2 regions of the Pseudomonas sp. 273 genome follow, and region 2 is predicted to be linked to the other one. Evidence: predicted binding sites of a transcription regulator. Region 2 holds the regulator's gene; the other holds the start of a gene.

Region 1 (3,405 bases), 3.0 Mb from region 2:
AGTTCGCCGCCGGAGGCCACCCGCGCCAGGCCCTTGAGCGGCTGCCCGGGGTTGGCGCTGACCAGGAATTCCAACTGCTCCAGGCCATTGGCCTGGGGTTCGGCGGCGGGGGTGTCGTCCAGTTCGATGGCGAAGCGCCCGCCGGGCATGCCCAGGCGTTGCATCTCGGTTTCCACCGAGGCGGCCAGCTGCGGGGCGGCCTGGCGGCGCAGGGTGCTCAGTTCCGCCGCCTTTTCCTGGTAGTGCCGCTGGTAGGCGGCCAGTTCCTCGGCCAGGCGCTCGGCGGCTTCGTCGTCGGCATTCAGCGCTTCCAGCTCTTCCAGCAGGCGTTGTTGCAGGGCCTGCAGGTCGTGGGGCTGTACGCGGTGCTTGCGGGCCAGGCCGTAGATGGCGTCCATGCGTTCTTCCAGTTGCTGCAGGCGGCCGGGGTCGGCGTCGAAGTTGTCGACGAAGCGGTTCAGCTCGCCCACCGCTTCCTCCACCTGGATCTGCGCGCTGGACAGCAGGTTGACCGCCTCGGCCAGCGCGGCGGGCTGGCTCTGGAAGGCGGTCAGGCGGTTGAGGCAGGCGGTCAGCACCGACAGCACGTTGCCGGCGTCGCTTTCGCTGCACATGTCCACCACCTGGCGGCAGGCGCCGAGCAGGGCGCCGGCGTTGCTCAGGGTCTTGTGCGCGGCCTCCAGCTCTTCCAGTTCGTTCTCGCCCAGGGCCAGGTTCTCCAGTTCGTCCAGCTGGTAGCTGAGCAACTGGTGGCGGGCGCGCTGCTCGTCGCCGCTGCGCGACAGGCGGTCGAGTTCGTGGCGCGTCTGCTTCCAGCGCTGCGCGGCCAGCTGTACCTGGCGCGCCAGGTCCTGGCTGCCGGCGTATTCGTCGAGCAGGCGGCGGTGGGTGTCGGCCTTGAGCAGCGACTGGTGCTCGTGCTGGCTGTGGATATCGATCAGCAGCTCGCCCAGGGCCTTGAGGTCGCCCAGGGTGCAGGGCGTGCCGTTGATGTAGCCGCGCGAGCGGCCCTCGGTGGTGATCACCCGGCGCAGGATGCACGGGCCGTCCTGCTCCAGGTCGCGCTCGGCGAGCCAGTCGCGGGCCTCGGCGATGGCGCCGACGTCGAAGCTGGCGAGGATGTCCGCCTTGTCCGCGCCGGGGCGCACCACGCCGCTGTCGGCGCGGTCGCCCAGGGCCAGGCCGAGGGCGTCGAGCATGATCGACTTGCCGGCGCCGGTCTCGCCGGTGATCACGGTCATGCCGGCGGCGAGCTCGAGATCGAGGTGCTCGACGATGGCGTAGTTGTGCACGGAGAGATGAACCAGCATGGAAGGCGGCTCCGGTGAAAAGGTCTGTTTATTTATACAGTATTTTTTGCCGCTGGCAATTCACCGCACCCCCTTGAACCCGCGCAAATGGCCCCCATATAGCCGGCAGAGCCGCGAGCCATTGGGTTCGCTTTGTTTTCAAAGGCTTTTTCTTTTTTAGGAGAGTGGCATGTCTGACGAGCAACAGACTCAGGGTTCGCACCTGAACGAGCAGCCGGAACCGGTTGCCGGCGACGACCTGAACGCCCGCGTGCTGGACCTCGAGGAACAGCTGGCCGCGGCCAAGGACCAGAGCCTGCGCGTCGCCGCCGAGCTGCAGAACGTGCGTCGCCGCGCCGAGCAGGACGTGGAGAAGGCGCACAAGTTCGCCCTGGAGAAGTTCTCCGGCGACCTGCTGCCGGTGGTCGACACCCTGGAGCGCGCGCTGGAGATGTCCAGCCCGGACGACGAGGCGATCAAGCCGATGCGCGAAGGCATCGAGCTGACCCTCAAGATGTTCCACGACACCCTCAAGCGCTACAACCTGGAGCCGGTCGACCCCCACGGCGAGCCGTTCAACCCCGAGCACCATCAGGCGATGGCGATGGAAGAGAGCGTGCACCTGGAGCCCGGCAGCGTGGTCAAGGTGTTCCAGAAGGGCTACCTGCTCAACGGTCGCCTGCTGCGCCCGGCCATGGTCGTGGTCAGCAAGGCACCCGAGCAAACCCCGCCTTCGATCGACGAGAAGGCTTGAAATCCGCCACCCGGTCCCCATCTGGGTAATCAACCGAGCACAAGGTCCGCAGCGGGATCAGCACGGAATCTAATTTCTGGAGAGTGAATATGGGCAAAATCATTGGTATCGACCTGGGGACCACCAACTCCTGCGTCTCCATCCTGGAAAACGGCAGCGTCAAGGTGATCGAGAACGCCGAAGGCGCTCGCACCACCCCGTCGATCATCGGCTACGCCAACGATGGCGAGATCCTGGTCGGCCAGCCGGCCAAGCGCCAGGCGGTCACCAACCCGAAGAACACCCTGTACGCGGTGAAGCGCCTGATCGGCCGTCGCTTCGAAGAAGACGTCGTGCAGAAAGACATCAAGATGGTGCCGTACAGCATCGTCAAGGCTGACAACGGCGACGCCTGGGTCGAAGCGAAAGGCCAGAAGATGGCCCCGCCGCAGGTCTCCGCCGAAGTCCTGAAGAAGATGAAGAAGACCGCCGAGGACTACCTGGGCGAGCCGGTCACCGAGGCGGTCATCACCGTGCCGGCCTACTTCAACGACAGCCAGCGCCAGGCCACCAAGGACGCCGGCCGCATCGCCGGCCTGGACGTCAAGCGCATCATCAACGAGCCGACCGCGGCCGCGCTGGCCTACGGCCTGGACAAGGCCAAGGGCGACCACACCATCATCGTCTACGACCTGGGCGGCGGTACCTTCGACGTCTCGGTGATCGAGATCGCCGAAGTCGACGGCGAGCACCAGTTCGAAGTGCTGGCCACCAACGGCGACACCTTCCTCGGCGGCGAAGACTTCGACCTGCGCCTGATCGACTACCTCGTCGACGAGTTCAAGAAAGAAACCGGCATGGACCTCAAGGGCGACCCGCTGGCCATGCAGCGCCTGAAGGAGGCTGCCGAGAAGGCCAAGATCGAGCTGTCCTCGACCCAGCAGACCGACGTCAACCTGCCGTACATCACCGCTGACGCCAGCGGCCCGAAACACCTGAACGTCAAGGTGTCGCGCGCCAAGCTGGAGTCCCTGGTGGAAGACCTGGTGACCCGCACCATCGAGCCCTGCCGCGTGGCCCTGAAGGACGCCGGCCTGGACGTGTCGAAGATCGACGAGGTGATCCTGGTCGGCGGCCAGACCCGCATGCCGCTGGTGCAGAAGACCGTCGCCGAGTTCTTCGGCAAGGAAGCGCGCAAGGACGTCAACCCGGACGAAGCCGTGGCCATGGGTGCTGCCATCCAGGGCGCCGTGCTGGCCGGTGACGTGAAGGACGTGCTGCTGCTCGACGTCACCCCGCTGACCCTGGGCATCGAGACCCTGGGTGGCGTGATGACCGCGCTGATCGACAAGAACACCACCATCCCGACCAAGAAGTCGCAGG
Region 2 (3,405 bases):
GTGCAGGCCGCGGGGCGTGCAGCCGGAGCCCTGGCGCTCGCCGGCGCCGTTGCGCGCGGTGGAGACCGGCAGGCGCAGCACCAGGCGCTGCGCGGCGAAGCCGTAGAGCGTCTGGTCGGCAAGGGAAATGTGCAGCAGGTCGAGATCGGGCATCGTCCGCCAGCGACAGCAGGAATGGCCCGCTACTTTAGCCGATCGGCCGGGGCAGGCCCAGCGCGGTCAGACCTTGGCCGGCGCCGGGACCTTGCTGCGCGGCTTGAGCTGGGCGCCGGCCAGGGACGGGTCGCTCACCCCGCTGTCGGCGCGCATGCCGGCAGCGAGGAAGGGCACCATCAGGCGCATCACCTGCTCGATGGAGGTGTTCACCCCGAAGTCGGTCTCGGCCATGGCGCGCAGCGCCTTGATCCCCGACATGCTGAAGGCGGCGGCGCCGAGCATGAAGTGCACGCGCCAGAACAGCTCGATGGGCGGCAGCCGCGGCGCGGCCTCGTTCACCAGCTGCATGTAGCGGCGGAACACCTTGCCGTAGACTTCCTCGAGGTACTTGCGCAGGTGCCCCTGGCTCTGGCTGAAGGCCAGGCCCAGCAGGCGCATGAAGATAGACAGGTCGTTGCCGCTGCGCGGCTTCACCGCCATGGCCTGCACCACCAGCAGTTCGAGCAGTTCCTCGAGGCTGGCGCGTGGCCCGTCGGGCTTGGCCTGGCGACGGTCCAGTTCCTTTTCCAGGCTGGCGCAGAAGGGCCCGAGGAAGCGCGAGAAGACCGCCTGGATCAGCGCCTTCTTCGAGCCGAAGTGGTAGTTCACCGCCGCCAGGTTGACCCCGGCCTTGCTGGTGATCAGACGCAACGAGGTCTCGGCGAAGCCTTTTTCCGCGAACAGCTGCTCCGCAGCATCGAGGATACGTTCGACGGTTTCCGACTGGGCCATGGATGAATCCACCTGACAAACACTTGTTTGAAACTTACGTTTCACAGCAATCCATTGTCAAGCCTGGCACGGGGGATTGTTGCGGATTTTCAGGCAATACGACGAACGATACCAGCGGGACGTTGGCCGAATCCGCCGAATTACCACCCCGCCCGACGAAATAATTCGTTGCCAGCGGCCGACCACTGTATATAATTCCAGCAACTGTACAAAAAGACAGAGTAGGGACATGCAGAAGCTGACGCCGCGCCAAGCCGAGATCCTCGCCTTCATCAAGCGTTGCCTGGAAGACAACGGCTACCCGCCCACGCGCGCCGAGATCGCCCAGGAGCTCGGCTTCAAGTCGCCCAACGCCGCCGAGGAGCACCTCAAGGCCCTGGCCCGCAAGGGCGCCATCGAGATGACCCCGGGCGCCTCGCGCGGCATCCGCATTCCCGGCTTCGAACCCAAGGCCGCGGCCAACGAGGACGAGCTGCCGATCATCGGCCGCGTCGCCGCCGGCGCGCCGATCCTCGCCGAGCAGAACGTCGAGGACGCCTGCCGCATCAACCCCACCTTCTTCAACCCGCGCGCCGACTACCTGCTGCGCGTACGCGGGCAGAGCATGAAGGACGTCGGCATCCTCGACGGCGACCTGCTCGCCGTGCACGTCACCCGCGAGGCGCGCAACGGCCAGATCGTCGTCGCCCGCCTCGGCGAGGAAGTCACGGTGAAGCGCTTCAAGCGCGAGGGCAGCAAGGTCTGGCTGCTCGCCGAGAACCCCGAGTTCGCCCCCATCGAGGTCGACCTCGAGGAACAGGAACTGATCATCGAAGGCTTGAGCGTCGGCGTCATCCGCCGCTGACAGGAGGCACCATGCAGTATCCCCAGCCGCTGGACCTGCCCCAACTGCCGCTGTTCCAGGAGGCGCTCTGGGCCAACGCCGAAGAGCCCCTGCTGGCCCAGCTGGCGGAACCGGACACCACCGAGGACGAAGCCTTCAGCGAACTGTCGCTGCGCGGCCTGCCGGGCCACTGCCAAAGCCTGCTGGCGCCCATCCTGCGCGAACTCAGCGAAGAACAGGATGCCCGCTGGCTGACGCTGATCGCCCCGCCGGCCAGCCTCACCCACGACTGGCTGCGCAAGGCCGGGCTGAACCGCGAGCGCATCCTGCTGCTGCCGGCCCGCGACCAGGCGTCCGCCCTGAGCCTGGCCTGCGAGGCGCTGCGCCTGGGCCACAGCCACACGGTGGTCAGTTGGCTGCCGGCGCTCAACGGCCGGACGCGCGCGCAACTGTCCCGCGCGGCACTCGCCGGGCAGGCGCAGAGCCTGAATATCCGTCTGGGGTAGAAAAGAAGGGAATCAGTGCAGGACGCGCGGGCCGTCCTGCTCGACCTCGCCGCCTTCGGCGAGGCGGCCGGCCAGTTGCACGCCGACGTTGAACATCGCCTTGGCGATCTCGATGTGCTGGCCCTGCAGGAAGCCCTTGGCGTCGTTGGAGAACTCCAGGGTCACCAGCGCCTCCTCGTCCTCCGCGCGGCGCAGTACGATGCGGCCATCGGGCAGTTCAACGATTTCCAGGAATGAGGTCGGCATGGCTAGGTTCTCTCACAGCAGAACGGCCATTGTAACAGCGATGACCGCCCTACCCTAGCCCGCCGACTTACGGCTTGCATCAGAGTTCGGTCAGTGCCCCGCGGAAACGCAGCACCATTTCCTTCAGCGACTTGCGCCAGGCTTCCAGCTCGGCATTGCCCAGGGCCTGCGGCGCCTCGTCGTCCAGACTGACGGCCTGGATCAGCGGCTGGGTCGGGTCGACCTTGGCCTTGCGCGGCTCGCGCGGCGGCTGGAACAGCTCGGCGTAGGCGGCCAGCAATTGCGCCAGCCAGGTTTCCGGCTGCTGCGCCAGTTCCACCAGCTCGGCCAGTTCCGGGCTCGGCGAGGCCGCCAGCACCTCGGCGTTGAGCAGCAGCTCGACGCGCGGCGCATTGGCCTCGGGCAGGCGGTAGTAGCCGGCGATCTCGTGGGCCACGCCCAGCACCGCGCCGTACAGGTGGAACAGCGCCGCCTCGCGCTCGGCCTGGACCTGCGCCTGGGCGTTCATCGGCCGCACCTCTTCCGCCTTGCGCCAGGCTTCCAGGGCCAGGCCGGCGAAATACAGCTTCTGGTTGGTGCGGGTGTAGAGTTCCTGAGCCATCAGCGCGCCCTCATGCGGTCACTCGGCAGTATATGCGCGCCCCGCCTGCGCGGGGCGCGCCGCCCATCAGCGCTTGTCCTCGACCTTCCACTTGCCGCCGTCGAAGAAGGCGCGCCAGCCGGTGGGCTTGCCGTCCACCTCGGACTGCACGTACTGCTCCTTGGTCTTGCGGCTGAAGCGGATCACCGCCGGGCGGCCGTCCGGGTCCTTCTGCGGCGCGGCGAGCAGGAAGTGGTACTTCGGATCCAGCTCGTCCTTGTGCGGCACCAGTTCGCTCACCAGGGGCGCGCGGGTCTCGCGGT

Evidence for each region. The regulator LexA, encoded in region 2, represses DNA repair genes until DNA is damaged. The targets are predictions, from matches to a motif close to CTGTNTNNNNANACAG.
Region 1: recN (DNA repair protein RecN) is a predicted target of LexA. The motif match lies at 1,335-1,350, and genes of this name have one in related genera.

The regions. Positions count from the first base shown of each region.
Region 1 is NZ_CP116775.1:226,449-229,853, forward strand. It holds gene recN (DNA repair protein RecN) at 1-1,310, opposite strand, end outside; gene grpE (nucleotide exchange factor GrpE) at 1,480-2,043, shown strand; gene dnaK (molecular chaperone DnaK) at 2,133-3,405, shown strand, end outside.
Region 2 is NZ_CP116775.1:4,745,686-4,749,090, forward strand. It holds gene PKO50_RS21585 (L,D-transpeptidase) at 1-153, opposite strand, end outside; gene PKO50_RS21590 (TetR/AcrR family transcriptional regulator) at 220-927, opposite strand; gene lexA (transcriptional repressor LexA) at 1,157-1,771, shown strand; gene sulA (SOS-induced cell division inhibitor SulA) at 1,783-2,256, shown strand; gene PKO50_RS21605 (hypothetical protein) at 2,269-2,502, opposite strand; gene PKO50_RS21610 (DUF6586 family protein) at 2,582-3,103, opposite strand; gene topA (type I DNA topoisomerase) at 3,170-3,405, opposite strand, start outside.